DNA from 2 places in the Paenibacillus sp. LjRoot153 genome. Region 2 is predicted to be linked to the other one. Evidence: a T-box and tRNA genes for the amino acid it is inferred to sense, from the RefSeq annotation. Region 2 holds a T-box; the other holds one or more tRNA genes.

Region 1 (9,189 bases), 2.0 Mb from region 2:
CCCACCATTGAAAAGCATGGTGAAAAACATGAAGAAGGAGAAGAAGCTTCTATGTGGAAAGTCACTTCGCGAGATCGGATACGCATAGAGTGACATCATCACTAAACTAATCGCTGTTCCTACCGTTGCTAGGAAGACTGAGATCCCGAAGGAGCGCAGGATTTGATGCCAATCCTTGAACATGAACTTATACGCTTCTAAGCTCCACGCTTCAGGAATGAAATTGTAGCCATGTATGAGAACTCCCTTTTCATCTGAAAAGGATACGATGATAACCAAAACCAGAGGCATAATACAAGCTGCGGTATAAATCCAGAAGAACACGTTAACCAACAAATTCGCTGTAGGCGTTAATTCATTTGGTCCCCGTTTCTTGGCTATCCGTTGTTTACGTACTGAAATTGCTTCACTCATGACAGCCACTCCTTCTTAAAATAGTGCATTCTCTTTGCTAACTTTTCTTACAAATAAGTTCGTAACCAGAACAAGTAGGAAGCCCACAACGGCTTGGTACAAGCCTGCTGCTGATGACATTCCGATATCCCCCATCGTTAGGAACGTTTGATACACATACGTATCTATAACTTGTGTCGTCGGAAATAAAGCGCCTGCATTTTTGGTTACTTGGAAGAATAGACCGAAGTCCGCATAGAAAATTCTCCCTACTTGAAGCAGTGTCATCGTAATCATGACCGGCATAATCAGCGGAATCGTGATGCGTTTGACTTGCTGCCATTTATTCGCTCCATCAATTAATGCCGCTTCATAATACTCATGATCAATTCCTATAATGGCTGCCATATAGATGACCGTATAGTAACCAAGGTTTTTCCATGTGTTCACAATCGGTAGAATAACCGTCCAATATTTCGGCTCTGTATACCAGTCAATCGGCTCTATACCTAATTTAGGCAGGAGTACTGTATTCACGAAGCCATGCTCGGCGCCCAAGAAAGCGTATACCAGATAAGCTACACACACCATGGAGAGAAAGAATGGCAGAAACATCGTGCTTTGATGAAACTTCGATAGAAATTTGCTGCGCATCTCATTAAACATAATAGCCATTGCAACTGCGATTACCAAATTCAATACGATAAAAACCAGATTATACGAGATCGTATTTCGAGTAATGACCCACGCAACCTCACTAGAGAACAGATACTTGAAATTATCGAATCCTACCCATGGACTTCCTAGAATCCCTTTTGTGTAATTCACATTTTTAAAAGCAATCAGAACGCCCGCCATTGGGATGTAGTTGTTAATGATGAGCAGCAGCGCTGCTGGTGCCATCATCACATAAAAGATCCAGTATTTGCGAACCGTCCATAGAAAGTTCGATTGAACCCTAGTTCGTTTGGTAGTACGTATAGGGGCTGCCTGCGCTGCCGTATTTGGAGTATCGTTCATCTTTTATTTTGCTCCCCTTTCCATTCAATCCGCTTGCATCCTCTCTCTTATAGGTTCATTGTAAAGTGTTTAGAACTAAATCTCTATCTTCGTAGTGACCGAATAAGCACTTCTGTGACATTCGTCTAAACCTTGATTTGCCTACCATCTATCCCTGGAAAGTTCAAAAAAAGCTACCCATTCCTGGGCAGCTTTTTACCATGCCATCTTAAGTTGTTTGAACACCTCTGATTCCATACCTCAGAACCTCATCAGCCCTGAAAGTTTTTCCGATACTCTTGTGGGGAAAGACCCGAATACTTCTTGAACATTTTCGCGAAAAAGGAAAAATGAGAATAGCCCGTTTGCTCCGCTACATAGCTGATCTTATCGTTGGTTTCCGCAAGCAGCTTCATCGCTTTCTCCATCCGAACCTTCAGACTGTACTCCGAGATGGAAAGCCCCGTTTCTTTCTTAAATAAACGCGATAAATAAGCCGGATTGAGAAACACAGAAGCCGCCAATTCCTCTCTGCTAAGCTCTTCCTCCATATGTTCGTCAATGTATTGGCAAACCTTCGCTGTAACTGCTGAGACGCCTTTCAGGTGGCTATTCATATAGTCACAGCTTACTGTAGCGATGCGAACAGCCCAATTCCTGAGTTGATTTAATGATCGCGTCGCACTGCTATAGTCCTGTAACTCTTGATGAGGGAGCATATCATGTACAGCTAATCCTTTTTTGTGCAAAACATGATACACCACATGCAACAACCCATAATAGAAAGCCTCTACGGTTTCAGAGCCCACGTCATCAGTCTTCTGCAGACGATCAATATTCTCCTGAATGCGAGCTACCAGCTCTGCCTTCTTTCCAGACTCTAATAACACAATCCAATCGGAAAAGGTTGGCGCCTGCGGCTTGTTCATAAGCGGTTGATCCGTTTCATTGTCCAAAAGCACACAGTTACTTTTCGTCACATTGTTCCGCTCATTCTGAAAAAGATCCGCCACCTTCGCCGTTAGCTTAAGTAAAGGCGTTTCCTCGCCTACATAGCAGGACAAGCTGCACTGGAAATAACGGTGACAAGCACTGATATACGCCTCGCACTTCGCTTTGATGTCAGATAGAGATAGTTCGCTTCCCTCAGCCACATACAGGAGAACTAAAGATGAACCATTCTCTTGAATTACACAGCCAGCCTGTTCCACAACAATAATTTCAGCAGCAGCTTTCCGAATCGCATACTCCATAATCTCTTCATCTCTTGCATTCAGCTCTTCCTTCCAGTGCTCCACACTTATCAGAATGGGTAGGATCCTGCTTGTCATGTCCAGTGGGATTTCATACATCTGGAAATTGCGAGTCAATCGCTCTTCATTAGCAGGTATTTTCCCACTTAATAGCTCCTGCCAAAACTTCTCAACCAATGTCGGCAGCTCATTGACCCAGTGACTGTAATACATCTTATACGTTTCATGAAAATCAATTTGCTCCTGATCTTCTTTAATCTTCTCAATGGCGAGCTTCACAATGTCTTGCAGTCGATCGTGATCTACTGGCTTTAGTACGTAATCAAAGCTTCCTAAACGAACAGCCTGCTGCGCATATTCAAAATTCGCATGACCCGTCAAGAAAATCGTCTCCGTATGCGGTGAATTCGTTCGTACCCACTCCTGCAGCTGCAAGCCATTGCTACCCGGCATCTCGATGTCCGAAATCATAATGTCAATTCGATTCTGAGATAGCACCTGCTTCGCTTCATTCACATCAAGTGCTTCAAAAATCTGACCTATCGGAAACGACTCCCAATCGATCCCCACTGTTATTCCTTTTACCGCGATCTTCTCGTCGTCAACAACTAATAAGTTAAACATCCTTCTCCGTCCCTTCCACAATGGGGGTGTGAAGCGGCAGCCTAATTTGAACCAAGGCCCCTCTCTCCGGCTTATTCAGAAATCTTAGCGCAACTTTGTTCCCATAATTCATCTGCAACCGATGCCGTACATTCCATATCCCAAGATGCTCATCGCCTGATTGATCCAAATACTGAGCTGAATTTAATTGCTGCAGCATTTCCGGTTGAAAGCCATCCCCGTTGTCACTTATCGACAAGAGGAAGAACTCCTCAGGTGCTTCTGGATCTTGCTCCGCTTTCACTTGAATGACGAACGTACCGTACTGCTTCGTAAACCCATGGATCACTGCATTTTCTACAAATGGCTGTACAATGAGCGGAGGAATAGCGTATTGGCTATATGTCTCTGGTAATTGGATGTCAAACGTCAAATTGTCCGGATATCTCATGACTTGAATTTCCAAATAATTGCGAATATGATCGATCTCATCCTTCAGTGTCATCGTTGTCCGATTCGTACGCATAATAAAGCGGAAATAATCGGCCAGATGTAGAGACATCTTTTGAACGGATTTCGTATCTTTTAACGCCGCGAGGTTATAGATGATATTTAAACTGTTCATATAGAAGTGAGGATTAATTTGCACCTGCAAATGCTTAAATTCAGCCTGCTGTACGCGTATCTTCTCCTCATAGACCGAAATCTTCAAATTCTCAATCTGATCCACCATGTTATTAAAAGTAGCTATCAGAAAAGCAAACTCCGTCGAGCTGCCTTCATGCAACCTGATTGACAATTCCCCTTGGGCAATCTTCCTCATTCCACGAATTAATTGCATCAATGGCTTGAATAAGATGCGCTGCACATACAACAAATAAACTCCAAGCACGAACGCTCCGCCCAATGGTAAAAAGTAAATCAATAACTGCAAATACGGTAAATTCTGCAGCATATTTTTCTCGGCAATAATGAGCTCATATTCCAAATCTGCATGTGAGGAGGCTTCCCGCACAATCAAAAACTGCAGATCAAGCTCCTTGTCTTTGACAATTTGAAAACCTGAGGTCTTCGGCGCGATTTGATCACTTATGTTCTTATACCTTTGTAATGGAAAATAAGAGTTTGTTAACGTAGTGCCATCTGGAGATACCACAATGGTGCCTCCACCTTCTCCTGTGTCCCACTTGCTGAGAGGCTCAACCATACTGCTCATTTTAATGAGAATGCCGCCTGACAGCCCTGCGCCCAAATCCTTATTAATCTTCATCAAATAGTGATCACCGTTCGCTGCCTTCATAATAAGCCAGTTGCCATTCGAGCTGTCATTAGGACGTGTCTTCGAATTTTCCACAATGAATTGTTTCACGGTCTGAACACGATCATAGTAATACGTATTTTCCCTTGTCGATACTAGAAGATCCCCCGTCGTATTCGAAAAGACGAAAAACGTGTTGACCAAATTGTATATATCCAGCTGTCGGGTTAACTTATTGAACAAGCGCTGCTTGGCAAGGACATAATCATCCGATTCCAAAGGGTACAAGTTCATATTAATCACATCAGGATCACTATAGAGATGAAATAAATAATTATCGAACTCTTTGAGCGTATTATCCGTGTCCTCCACGTACTGCTGCAGAAGCTTATTATAGTTTTGAGAAATTTGATCCCTCACTACATTCATGGAATACACATTATTAAATATGAGAAATAGGACCAAGGGAGCAACCACCAGCACAAACCCAATAAAAATCTTAAATCTTACCGAATTCACAATATTCAAAGAGTCTCCGCCTCATTAGTCATTTTTGGGAATGAACTTCCATTGTAAGCATTCCCTTTCTATTTTACTATCTGTAAAACACATATACATAGCATTTTAGATACAATGTGTACGAAGTAAATTACAATCTTCCGTTCTAAAAGTGAACAGAAAAAAAGCCTATGAAATCATAAGATTTCATAGGCTTTCTTTGTTCGTTATACCGGCAAGAGGACTCGAACCTCCACCCTTTCGGACTCGATTTTGAGTCGAGCGCGTCTGCCATTCCGCCATGCCGGCATAAACTTGTAAAAACAATGGTGCCGAAGACCAGACTTGAACTGGTACGGTAGTCACCTACCGCAGGATTTTAAGTCCTGTGCGTCTGCCGATTCCGCCACTCCGGCTTATAAATTTTGTGGAGGCGCCACCCAGATTCGAACTGGGGGTAAAGCTTTTGCAGAGCTCTGCCTTACCACTTGGCTATGGCGCCTTAGTAATAATGGAGCGGAAGACGGGGATCGAACCCGCGACCCTCGCCTTGGCAAGGCGATGCTCTACCGCTGAGCCACTTCCGCATATAAAACTGGGGATCAAGGATTTGAACCTTGGCATGACGGAGTCAAAGTCCGTTGCCTTACCGCTTGGCTAATCCCCATTATGTTGCTTAGGTAATAATGGGCGGACGACGGGACTTGAACCCGCGAATGCCGGATCCACAAACCGGTGCGTTAACCCCTTCGCCACGACCGCCACAATATTAAGTTTCTTGCATTTTTGGCAGGGGCAGCAGGAATTGAACCCACACCAAAGGTTTTGGAGACCTTTGTTCTACCCTTAAACTATGCCCCTACAAAAAGGAAAATGGAGGCTGATGGATTCGAACCACCGAACTCGAAGAGAGCAGATTTACAGTCTGCCGTGTTTAGCCACTTCACTAAGCCTCCACAAAGCAATGGTGCCGTCGAGAGGACTTGAACCCCCAACCTACTGATTACAAGTCAGTTGCTCTACCAGTTGAGCTACAACGGCTTATTAAGTTTTTAAATGGTGGCTTTGGACGGAATCGAACCGCCGACACGAGGATTTTCAGTCCTCTGCTCTACCGACTGAGCTACAAAGCCTAACTAGATTGTGTAATAATAATGGCGGAGCTGACGGGATTCGAACCCGCGGTCTCCTGCGTGACAGGCAGGCATGTTAGGCCACTACACCACAGCTCCACATGTATTATTTGGTTGCGGGGGCAGGATTTGAACCTGCGGCCTTCGGGTTATGAGCCCGACGAGCTACCGGGCTGCTCCACCCCGCGTCATTAAGTATAAGTCACGTTTCCTATTAAATCAAGTCTTTCATAAGGAAAAGTGATGGAGGCTGACGGGATCGAACCGCCGACCCTCTGCTTGTAAGGCAGATGCTCTCCCAGCTGAGCTAAGCCTCCATGGGAAGTAAAAATGGTGACCCGTAGGGGACTCGAACCCCTGTTACCTCCGTGAAAGGGAGGTGTCTTAACCACTTGACCAACGGGCCTTACTAGAAAGATTGTGGCGGAGAGAGAGGGATTCGAACCCTCGAGACGCTTGTGACGCCTACACGATTTCCAATCGTGCTCCTTCGGCCAGCTCGGACACCTCTCCATATGGCTCCCCGAACAGGACTCGAACCTGTGACAACTCGATTAACAGTCGAGTGCTCTACCAACTGAGCTATCAGGGAATAGAAACGATGAATCTTTCAAGGATTTATTCCTTGAAAACTAGATACGAAACTTCAACGTAAAGTACTATACTCAGGAATTTTGGTTAAGCCCTCGACCGATTAGTATTCGTCAGCTGCATACGTTGCCGCACTTCCACCTCGAACCTATCAACCTCGTCGTCTACAAGGGGTCTTACATACTGGGAAATCTCATCTTGAGGGGGGCTTCGCGCTTAGATGCTTTCAGCGCTTATCCCCTCCGTACATAGCTACCCAGCGATGCCTCTGGCGAGACAACTGGTACACCAGCGGTACGTCCATCCCGGTCCTCTCGTACTAAGGACAGCTCCTCTCAAATTTCCTACGCCCGCGACAGATAGGGACCGAACTGTCTCACGACGTTCTGAACCCAGCTCGCGTACCGCTTTAATGGGCGAACAGCCCAACCCTTGGGACCTACTTCAGCCCCAGGATGCGATGAGCCGACATCGAGGTGCCAAACCTCCCCGTCGATGTGGACTCTTGGGGGAGATAAGCCTGTTATCCCCAGGGTAGCTTTTATCCGTTGAGCGATGGCCCTTCCATTCGGTACCACCGGATCACTAAGTCCGACTTTCGTCCCTGCTCGACTTGTAGGTCTCGCAGTCAAGCTCCCTTATGCCTTTGCACTCTGCGAATGATTTCCAACCATTCTGAGGGAACCTTTAAACGCCTCCGTTACATTTTAGGAGGCGACCGCCCCAGTCAAACTGCCCACCTGACACTGTCCCCATACCGGATCACGGTACTAGGTTAGAACTCCGATACGATCAGGGTGGTATCCCAACGGCGCCTCCACCCAAGCTGGCGCTCAGGCTTCAAAGGCTCCCACCTATCCTGTACAGATCGTACCAAAGTCCAATATCAAGCTGCAGTAAAGCTCCATGGGGTCTTTCCGTCTTGTCGCGGGTAACCTGCATCTTCACAGGTATTAAAATTTCACCGGATCTCTCGTTGAGACAGCGCCCAAGTCGTTACGCCATTCGTGCGGGTCAGAATTTACCTGACAAGGAATTTCGCTACCTTAGGACCGTTATAGTTACGGCCGCCGTTTACTGGGGCTTCAATTCATAGCTTCGGGTTGCCCCTAACCACTCCTCTTAACCTTCCAGCACCGGGCAGGCGTCAGCCCGTATACTTCGCCTTGCGGCTTCGCACAGACCTGTGTTTTTGCTAAACAGTCGCTTGGGCCTTTTCACTGCGGCCCCCTCGGGCTATTCACCCTACCGAGGCACCCCTTCTCCCGAAGTTACGGGGTCATTTTGCCGAGTTCCTTAACGAGAGTTCTTCCGCGCGCCTTAGAATTCTCTTCTCACCCACCTGTGTCGGTTTGCGGTACGGGCACCTTCGCCTGGCTAGAAGCTTTTCTTGGCAGTGTGAACTCATGACCTTCGGTACTTAAATTTCCCTCCCCATCACAGCCCAGCCTTACGATGTGCGGATTTGCCTACACATCAGCCTCACTGCTTGGACGAGCATCCATCAGCTCGCGTCACTATCCTTCTGCGTCACTCCATTGCTCATAACGGCTACGGTGGTACAGGAATTTCCACCTGTTGTCCATCGACTACGCCTTTCGGCCTCGCCTTAGGTCCCGACTTACCCTGAGCGGACGAGCCTTCCTCAGGAACCCTTAGGTTTTCGGCGGATCAGATTCTCACTGATCTTTTCGTTACTTATACCGGCATTCTCACTTGTATGCGCTCCACCTGTCCTTACGGTCAGAATTCAACGTACATACAACGCTCCCCTACCCATGCACATACGTGCAAGCCATAGCTTCGGTGGCGTGTTTAGCCCCGTTACATTTTCGGCGCAGAGTCACTCGACCAGTGAGCTATTACGCACTCTTTCAATGGTGGCTGCTTCTAAGCCAACATCCTGGTTGTCTGTGCAACTCCACATCCTTTCCCACTTAACACACACTTGGGGACCTTAGCTGATGGTCTGGGCTGTTTCCCTTTTGACAATGGATCTTAGCACTCACTGTCTGACTCCCGGATTTAAGTTTGTGGCATTCAGAGTTTGACTGGACTTGGTAACCCTTGGCGGGCCCCGCACCCAATCAGTGCTTTACCTCCACAACTCAACATCCGAGGCTAGCCCTAAAGCTATTTCGGGGAGAACCAGCTATCTCCGAGTTCGATTGGAATTTCTCCGCTACCCCCACCTCATCCCCGAATTTTTCAACATTCGTGGGTTCGGGCCTCCAGTGAGTGTTACCTCACCTTCACCCTGGACAGGGGTAGATCACACGGTTTCGGGTCTACGTCCACGTACTAAAGCGCCCTATTCAGACTCGCTTTCGCTGCGGCTCCGTCTTTTCAACTTAACCTCGCACGGGAACGTAACTCGCCGGTTCATTCTACAAAAGGCACGCCATCACCCATATAGAGGGCTCTGACTTTTTGTAAGCACACGGTTTCAGGTTCTTTTTCA
Region 2 (9,189 bases):
CTGATGTATAAAGAAGAAGGTGCCTGTCCGAAGACAAGCACCAATATGCGTCAACCGATTTGAATTTGATTACGGCCATTATGTTTGGCCTGATAAAGAGCCATATCTGCTCGGTAAAAGAGTGACTCTACACTTATCTTATCCTCTTCCCAATTCCAATCCGATACACCGCAGGACACCGTAACTTGAGGCTGCGTCTCCTCCATTACACGCCTCCGAATACGCTCAGCAATCCGAATCGCCTGATCCTTGGACACTTGAGGCAAATAGACAGCTAGCTCTTCTCCACCCCATCTAGCCGCGATATCCCTCTCTCTAATACTGGACTTGATGATCTGGCTAACATGAATAAGTATCTTATCACCAATTTGATGACCATACGTGTCATTCACTTTCTTGAAGTTATCAATATCAACGACAATAAGAGACCCGCAGAAGTCTTTCTTCTGCATCAAATTCGCTTGTTCATCCAAATAATGCCGCGCATAGAGCCCCGTTAAATTATCCGTAATCACCATTCGTTTCACTTCAGCATGTAAGGAGGCGTTCGTCATGGCTAATCCGATATGGCTAGAGAGCACTTGCAAGAGCTTATAATTGTCATACGAGAAGAAGTTGGGCAAACGATGTACGATGAGGATTACTCCTTCTACGTTACCGTTTACAAGAATGGGTGAACCAATAAGTGAGCGAGAATTCGTTCGTTGCATCAAGCTAGAATTCACTTTATCATTACTCCAATAATCGGAAATAATGATCGGTTCTTTAGTCGAGTAAATCAGACCTGAGAAACCTTGATCAAGTGTAAATGTCTCATGAAACATGGCAGGTAAGTTCGTAGCTTGAACAATAAGTTGATCGCTATCTTTGGCGTTTTGAAGGATACAGCTATAATCAGCACCAAAGATATTTAAAATTTCACTAGAAGCTGAATTGAAAATTTCATTTAGACGTAAACTTTGATTAAGCTGTTTGGTAATTTCATTAATGAGTCGCAATTCGTTAATCATCAGGTTCGATTGCTCGTACAATTTCGCATTTTCAAAAGCTGTACCTGCAGAGTCCGCCAATAACGAAATGAATTGTAAATCCGACGCATCAATCTGTTCATCCGTAAACTCCATGTACAGAACACCATACACGCCTTGTTTCCCTGATAATGGTGCCGCGATGTTGCCCGAGCTTGAAGCGCTCCCCAATGTGGTTGGCTCAAAGATTACTTGACCTTCCATGAAAGCTCGCGTTCGAATATCTGACTCTGTCCGTTGGAAATTCAACGGCTTAACGGACAAATTCGTTGAATCATTATCTTGTGAGAGAAGTAAATCAACACGCGTGTTGGGGTATACACGCCCCAGACAATCAATAACTTCTGTCAAAACAGAATGTACATCAATCTTCGCAAGGAGTTTCTTCGATGCTTCAAAAAGAATTACATGCTTCTTGGATTCCATTTCCTTCAAATGATGAAGGTTATTTAAACGATCATACTTTCTACGTTCCTCAACAATTTGGATGGAGCTTTGAAAGGAAAGTGCAAGACTATATAGCAACTGCGCTAAATTTTCCATATTTGTACGAGATTGGGTAAAAAGACCTAAATAAAATTGAACCTTGCCATGATTATCCAAAATGGGTGTAACAGCAATCAAATACGCTTTAAGTTCTCGAACGTGCCAGTCATCGCCATTCATCAATTGCAAATGACCTGCACTTTCACAACGGGCAAGCGGATTATCTCCTTGATCTGCAATTTTCCACGAGATACCTGGTTGCAAGTAATTGCCTATCGAAGGCGTGTCATTCATACAAGAGTCGATCACACAGAGATGTTCGTTTGCGCACAACAGCGCAGTTTGCGAAGGCAGCATGTTCGGACCGAATTGCTGATTCCAGTTTTCAAATACTTGGTGTAAGTTTGGGGTTGCCTGCAAACCCTCGTAAGAAAAGTTGCCAGAAAGTATAAAGCCTTGCCGAAGAAACACGTCAAAGTGTTCTGCGCGGCTATGCTTTTGTATACTGCGAAGTTCACTCATAGGCTCTCCTTCACTCTCTAACAAATAGTCCTGAAGTACCAATTTAAAAACCACTTTCCCCTATCATACTATTTTTTCACATCTATTGCACGATATTTTCCTCTCATTCTGACGATGAGAGACTTGACACTTGCCCCTGTTTTTAATAAAATTAGAAGTCGAGTAACACCATGATTTCGGTGAATGCCATTTGTGATCACCCTCACTGCTTTTGCTCCTGACAAGACAGCGGCTGAACTACTCTTGACAGGGAATCACTTTATGATTCGTAAGCAAAATCGGGCACTTGTCTTCACCCTGACATCTAGATGCTATTTACAAACTAATTGTCATGAGAAGGAGTTTTCCCCATATGTCACGTTATACAGGACCTAAATTCAAATTAAGCCGTCGTGTTGGTATTTCCTTGAGCGGTAACGGTAAAGACTTGAAACGCCCATTCCCTCCAGGTCAGCATGGCCCAGGACAACGCAAAAAAATGAGCGGTTACGGTGTACAATTGAACGAGAAGCAAAAACTTCGTCACATGTACGGTTTGAACGAAAAACAATTCCGCAACTTGTTCGACAAAGCTTCCAAGCTTAAAGGTATTGCCGGTGAAAACTTCATGGTATTGCTTGAAAGCCGCCTAGACAACTTGGTTTACCGTCTTGGTCTTTCCAACTCCCGTGCAGGTGCACGTCAACTCGTTGCTCATGGTCACGTAACTGTGAACGGCAAAAAAGTTGACATCGCTTCTTACATCGTATCCACTGGTGATGTGATTTCACTTCGTGAAAGAAGCAAAGGCCTTTCCACTGTGAAAGAAGCTCTTGCTAACCGTAACTACCTTCCAACTTACCTTGAGTTTAACGACGCAAGCGTAGAAGGTAAATACATCCGTTTACCAGAACGTTCCGAGCTTCCACAAGAAATTGACGAGAAACAAATCGTCGAGTTCTACAGCCGTTAATAAAAGCAACCCCCTTAGGGATTTCCCTAAGGGGGTTATTTTGTTATACAAGCCTATTCAAATTTGACGAGGAAGTAATTCTTTTTACCGCGGCGAATAATGAGATAGGAATCACCTAGTCGACCCAATTGTTTCGTCGTCGCTTCCAGATCAGTCACTTTAACACCATTTACCGTAACCGCTCCACTTTCAATGTCTTGACGCGACTGGCGCTTAGATGGTGCAGCACCTACAGAAATAAGAAGATCAATCAAAGCGACGTCATCTTGTTCTAATGTTGTTGAAGGTACATCTTTGAACGCTTCTTCGATTTCAACACGTGATAGTGATTGAATATCACCACTGAATAAGGCAGATGTGATATTAAGCGCACTCTCTAGCGCCTCTCCCCCATGAACAAGCTTCGTTACTTCGCGAGCCAGCACTTTCTGAGCTTCTCTCATCCCCGGCTGCGCTAACACTTCAGCTTCAAGTCGTTCAATTTCTTCATGAGATTCAAATGTGAAATATTTCAAGAATCGGATGACGTCATTATCAGCTGTTCCTAACCAGAATTGGTAGAACTGATACGGTGATGTTTTGTTAGCATCCAACCAGATAGCTCCGCCTTCTGTTTTACCAAACTTCTGCCCATCGCTCTTCGTAACAAGCGGCAATGTTACACCGAAAGCGCGACGATCCGTTGATTTGCCAATAAGCTCAAGTCCAGCTGTAATATTCCCCCATTGGTCACTTCCCCCAATTTGAACGGAACAGTTCTTCGTTTCATTCAACTTCAAGAAATCATAAGATTGGAGAATCATGTAACTGAACTCCGTAAACGAAATTCCTTTCGTAATACGTGAATCCACAGAATCCTTAGCCAACATATAGTTCACGGTAAAGTTTTTACCTACATCGCGTAAAAATTCAATCACATTCAGGGAGCCTAACCAATCATAATTGTTCACCAACTCAGCACTGTTTTCAATTTCAGTTGAGAAATCAAGAAAACGAGAGAGCTGGTTTTTAATACTTTGAGACCAAGCCTCAACGACTTCAGGTCCGTTCAGAGTACGTTCATTCGCCTTACCACTCGGATCACCAATAAGCCCCGTCCCACCGCCTACCAAAGCTAAAGGAACATGTCCAGCAAGCTGGAATCTTCTCAATGTTAAAATGGGAAGCAAACTGCCGATATGCAAGCTATCTGCTGTCGGATCAAAGCCGCAGTATAGGACAACGCGCTCTTCGCTCAGCTTTTTGTCCAGACCTTCTCTATCCGTAATTTGATGCAGCAAACCGCGAAACTCTAAATCCTTTAGAATACTCATGTGCAACCATCCTTTATTATGAAATGAAAAAACAAAAAAGCCTTCTTATCCCAAAGGGACGAGAAGACTTGACTCGCGGTACCACCCTAATTAAAACAGCAGTTACGTACATCTATAACGAAAGTCGTAGACACGGCGTGCTATTTTCACTCAAGAACCGATAACGAGGTTTAATCGGTAAATACTACTAGTGCAGGCAAATTCCTGCAGGTTCCCATTTACTGCTCAAGACCGTAATTCACTAACCTGCAGGTACCGATTCACACCATCCACCGGCTCTCTGAAAGCATCCACAAGCTACCTACTGCTGATCCATCAACGCATTTGTTCTTGTTATAACACAGGAATCTGATGCTTGTCAAACCAAGAACTGAACCCTTCTCCCATCAGCATTACCGCAAAAGGTGCAATTATGATATACTATTAGGGTTCATGTAAGGAGGATATTGGAACTTATGCGCAATTTTTTCGCGAAATTGAATCGTCCCTGGGTTAGAACAACATGTAAAGTAATTGGAATTTCATTAAAATGGGCCATTATTTGTGTATTTCTGGCTGGCCTGCTTGGTGGATCCGCCGCTTTCGGATATGTAAGTGCACTTGTCAAAAAAGATCCGATCCGCAGCGAAGATGCGATTCGACAACAAATGCAAGAGAATGCCATCACAGGATTCGCCTATTTTAATGATGATGCTGTGATTGGACAATTACGAACCGAAGAAGATCGACGTCTTGCACAACTCGAAGACATCCCGCAAAACCTGTTAGACGCCGTCCTTGCAATTGAGGATAAGGATTTCTACAATCACCGCGGCATCGATTTCCGTGGTCTCTACCGCGCAGTCACACAGAAGCTTCTAAATGAAGATGTGCAAACTGGTGGCAGTACCATCACGCAACAGCTAGCTAGACGTGTTTTCCTAACACTAGATCGCGATGACGGTCGAAAGGCAAGAGAGTTGCTGCTTGCACTTCGGATGGAACGGATCATGTCGAAGGATGAAATTTTACTTGCTTACCTAAACAAAATCCCATATGGCAATGGGGCAACTGGTTATAATCTATATGGCATTAAAGCCGCTGCCAAAGGTCTATTCAATATTGACGATTTAGCCAAATTGAATACTGCACAAGCCGCATATTTAGCCGGATTACCTCAATCTCCTTCGCAATATTCGGCTTTTACAAGTAAGCCGGCTTTCGATGAGGAAGGTTTCAAAAAAGCGGTAACGCGACAGCAGTTAGTATTAAAGCGGATGATGGAAGAAAACAAAATCACCAATGATCAATATCAAGACGCCTTGAAATTCGATCTCAAAGCTTCCATGCCAGCAGCAGCTCAAAAAGCGTATACGACCTACCCTTATCTAATGATCGAGACTGAGCAGGAAGCATCTGAAATTTTATTGAAGCTTCAACATCCTGAACTCGATCCGAAGACGAACCAAGCCGCTTATAATGAAGCACTCAAAAACATACATACACAACTGTTACGCGGCGGTTATCAAATCTACACCACGATTGATAAAACGATTTATGATTCGATGCATGAAATTTCAAGCAACGAGAAGAATTTTGCACCAACGGATGAGAAGAAAGGCGGCATTGAGCAGGTCGGCGCCATTATGATTGATTCCAAAACGGGAGCCATCCAGGGAATGATTGAAGGTCGTGACTTCTTCGATGAGCAGCTGAATCATGCTACACAAGCCTACAGACAGCCTGGATCTACAATGAAGCCAATTGCCGCTTATATCCCTGCTCTCGAAAAAGGGGTCTTGCAGCCAGCCTCCATCGTAGATGATATCCCAATCATTCTCAAAGACGGCGTTAAAGGCTTCCATCTGCCAGAGAACTGGGACCATAAATTCCATGGTCTAATGACTGCGCGAAGAGCTTTAAATCAGTCCTATAATATCCCAGCTATCGATGTATTCCTCAATAAAGTCGGCATCACGCAGGCATGGGATTTCGCTAAGAAATTAGGCATTACGTCTCTTACCAAAGAAGACAACACTGCACAAACCGGTGTTATAGGTGGTTTGAGTCGCGGAACCTCTGTCAAGGAATTAGCAGGTGCTTATGCGTCTATTCCGAATAAAGGTGTGTTTAATGCACCGTACTTAATTCGTGAAATTAAAGATTCAAATGGCAAAACCATCTATGCTCATGAACAGAAGCCCCAAACGGTGTACTCACCGCAAACTGCTTACCTAATAACGGATATGATGAAAACCGTCATTAGCAATGCTAGCCAAGGGACAGCTACTGATCTCATGAAAAAATTCAAATCATACGGCAAAATCGAGATCTCCGGGAAAACAGGATCCACACAGGATGACGCTGACGCTTGGTTCATGGGCTTTACCCCTGATGTAACAGTAGGTGTATGGATTGGTTATGATCAGCCGATTAATAAACTGTCATCCAAAACGGGCCAAACCAACCATGCAAAAGATATCTGGGCGCTCATCTTAAACAAAACAATTGAGCAAAAACCAAATCTTTTCCCGAACAAAACATTTGCAAAACCAGATGGTATCGTTTCAGCAACCGTCTCCAGCTTATCAGGCATGCTTCCGAGTGAACTGACAACAAGCTCCGAGCATCTGGTAACCGATATTTTCAACAAAAAGTTTTTACCTACAGAAACAGATAATGTCATGGTTAAAATGAAAATCAGCTCGCTGAATGGGCTCAATTACGTAGCTCAAGAAACAACACCTGCTGATTTCGTGCAAGAGAAGGTCGTTATTAAACGACAAAAATCAATCACGCAATTATTAAAAGAAATCGATGCAGCGATGCAAAAACTTCCTGAGAAAAGCAGAAAGCCTATCGATTTCTATAAGCCAACTGATTATGACGTAGATGCTCCTTCCGAAGTCGATCCAAGGGTTGATGATGGGAAAGTGCCTCCAGCGCCTCTCAACGTCGTGACAGTCAAATCAGGTGATACGGCGACAATTTCTTTCCAACCGAACGCAGACGCAGATATCGTAGGCTATCGCATTTATCGCTCAGATAATCAAGGCAAGTTCCAGCTCATGGGTGGAAAAGTCGTGCTTGCAGGCGCTGAAGCGAAGTTTGTTGATCAGCTTCAAACAGCAGCTATAACAGGCTACTATGTCACTGCTGTTGATGTAGCAGGTAAAGAATCTACACCAAGCCGATCCTCTTATACGGATGGAAGTTCTCTAGATTCATTAATAATCCCTGGTGTCGATAGCAATGGCAATCCACTGACAGATATTACCCTCCCATCGCCAGGAACTACAAATGGTGGAACGGGCACTGGTACTGGCACACCTACAGGCAAACCTGCATCAAAGGATGCTCCTTCTGCACCTACGGGCATCAAGGCAAAGGCTGAACAAGCTTCACTTGTCCTGACATGGAAAGCTAATGATGCCAAAGACAAGGTCAAACAGTATGTCGTGTACTTTAGTGATAAAGAAAAGGGCACTTACACGAAGCTAGGCACCGTTGAGAATGGAACTGAATTTCATTACTACGCTGCAGCGTTCAATGGCTATTACAAAATAACAGCCATCAATGAAGCCGGAGAATCAAAATTCTCTGCCACCATCGCTTATAACAAATAAGAGTAATTGAAGAAGAACCTGGCTGCTGCCAGGTTCTTCTTTTTTGATGTACAAAAAAAGCTTTCTCTGCACCACTGAGAGTACGGAGAAAGCTTTCAACGAACTTAATTAATCTTCAATTGTCGATAAGTCACCTGTCGGAAGGTTAAGCTCCCATGCTTTAAGCACACGGCGCATGATCTTCCCACTGCGTGTTTTTGGCAGTTTGTCCTTGAATTCAATCTCACGCGGTGCTGCGTGCGCAGAAAGACCTTCCTTGACGAACTTAGAAATTTCAGCTTTCAGTTCATCAGAAGCAACAAAGCCCTCACGCAACGCGATAAACGCTTTGATGATTTCTCCCCGCATAGGGTCTGGTTTCCCAATAACCCCAGCTTCAGCAACAGCTGGATGCTCAACAAGCTTGCTTTCTACTTCAAATGGACCAACGCGCTCTCCTGCTGTGTTAATCACATCATCAACTCGACCTTGGAACCAGAAATAACCATCCTCATCTTGATAAGCGGAATCACCGGAAACATACCAGCCTGTCAAACGGAAGTACTCTTCATATTTAGAGGGGTTGTTCCAAATTTTACGCATCATCGATGGCCAAGGCGTTTTGATGGCAAGATTCCCCATCCGATTCGGAGGCAGAACGTTCCCAGCATCATCGATAATGGCAGCATCAACACCCGGAATTGGACGACCCATAGAGCCTGGTTTAATCGTCATGGATGGATAGTTACAAATCAGCTGTCCGCCTGTCTCTGTCATCCACCACGTATCGTGAATACGTTGATTATAAACCTTCATACCCCATCTGACGACTTCCGGATTCAATGGTTCTCCAACACTCAATACATGACGAAGTGCCGACAAATCATAGCTCGCAGAAACATCATCGCCTGCCCCCATCAACATACGGAAAGCAGTTGGCGCACTGTACCAAACGGTTACTTTATATTTCTGAAGTGTATTGTACCAATCCTGTGGACTAAAACGTCCTCCGCGGATCACATTCGTCGCGCCATTCAACCATGGAGCGAAGATCCCGTAGGAAGTCCCTGTTACCCAACCCGGATCTGCCGTACACCAGTAGATGTCATCTTCTTTCAAATCAAGGACAATTTGTCCCGTATAATAGTGCTGCAACATCGCATTTTGAACGTGGAATACACCTTTCGGTTTCCCTGTTGACCCAGATGTATAATGAATAATTAATCCATCTTCACGGTCCAACCATTCAATTTCAAGCTCTGTAGAGGCGTTCGCCATTTCTTTATGATAATCAACTTGTCCTT

What was found. The T-box of region 2 lies ahead of tyrS (tyrosine--tRNA ligase). A T-box ahead of a tRNA ligase gene usually reads a tRNA of that ligase, here a tRNA-Tyr.
Region 1: it has a tRNA-Tyr gene. The T-box ahead of tyrS (tyrosine--tRNA ligase) is inferred to sense a tRNA for this amino acid. The anticodon was not compared.

The regions. Positions count from the first base shown of each region.
Region 1 covers NZ_CAXUQH020000001.1:1,695,109-1,704,297, reverse strand. Annotated here, with positions in the region: gene ACSQ8P_RS07480 (carbohydrate ABC transporter permease) at 1-414, opposite strand, end outside; gene ACSQ8P_RS07475 (ABC transporter permease) at 430-1,413, opposite strand; gene ACSQ8P_RS07470 (response regulator transcription factor) at 1,665-3,269, opposite strand; gene ACSQ8P_RS07465 (cache domain-containing sensor histidine kinase) at 3,262-5,025, opposite strand; tRNA gene ACSQ8P_RS07460 (tRNA-Leu) at 5,235-5,313, opposite strand; tRNA gene ACSQ8P_RS07455 (tRNA-Leu) at 5,332-5,420, opposite strand; tRNA gene ACSQ8P_RS07450 (tRNA-Cys) at 5,433-5,506, opposite strand; tRNA gene ACSQ8P_RS07445 (tRNA-Gly) at 5,517-5,591, opposite strand; tRNA gene ACSQ8P_RS07440 (tRNA-Gln) at 5,600-5,671, opposite strand; tRNA gene ACSQ8P_RS07435 (tRNA-His) at 5,694-5,766, opposite strand; tRNA gene ACSQ8P_RS07430 (tRNA-Trp) at 5,792-5,865, opposite strand; tRNA gene ACSQ8P_RS07425 (tRNA-Tyr) at 5,879-5,960, opposite strand; tRNA gene ACSQ8P_RS07420 (tRNA-Thr) at 5,970-6,045, opposite strand; tRNA gene ACSQ8P_RS07415 (tRNA-Phe) at 6,062-6,137, opposite strand; tRNA gene ACSQ8P_RS07410 (tRNA-Asp) at 6,160-6,236, opposite strand; tRNA gene ACSQ8P_RS07405 (tRNA-Met) at 6,249-6,325, opposite strand; tRNA gene ACSQ8P_RS07400 (tRNA-Val) at 6,382-6,454, opposite strand; tRNA gene ACSQ8P_RS07395 (tRNA-Glu) at 6,469-6,543, opposite strand; tRNA gene ACSQ8P_RS07390 (tRNA-Ser) at 6,559-6,650, opposite strand; tRNA gene ACSQ8P_RS07385 (tRNA-Asn) at 6,654-6,729, opposite strand; rRNA gene ACSQ8P_RS07380 (23S ribosomal RNA) at 6,812-9,189, opposite strand, start outside.
Region 2 covers NZ_CAXUQH020000001.1:3,658,736-3,667,924, reverse strand. Annotated here, with positions in the region: gene ACSQ8P_RS15400 (sensor domain-containing diguanylate cyclase) at 51-2,036, opposite strand; gene rpsD (30S ribosomal protein S4) at 2,389-2,988, shown strand; gene tyrS (tyrosine--tRNA ligase) at 3,042-4,301, opposite strand; T-box leader at 4,353-4,629, opposite strand; gene ACSQ8P_RS15385 (transglycosylase domain-containing protein) at 4,757-7,906, shown strand; gene acsA (acetate--CoA ligase) at 8,015-9,189, opposite strand, start outside.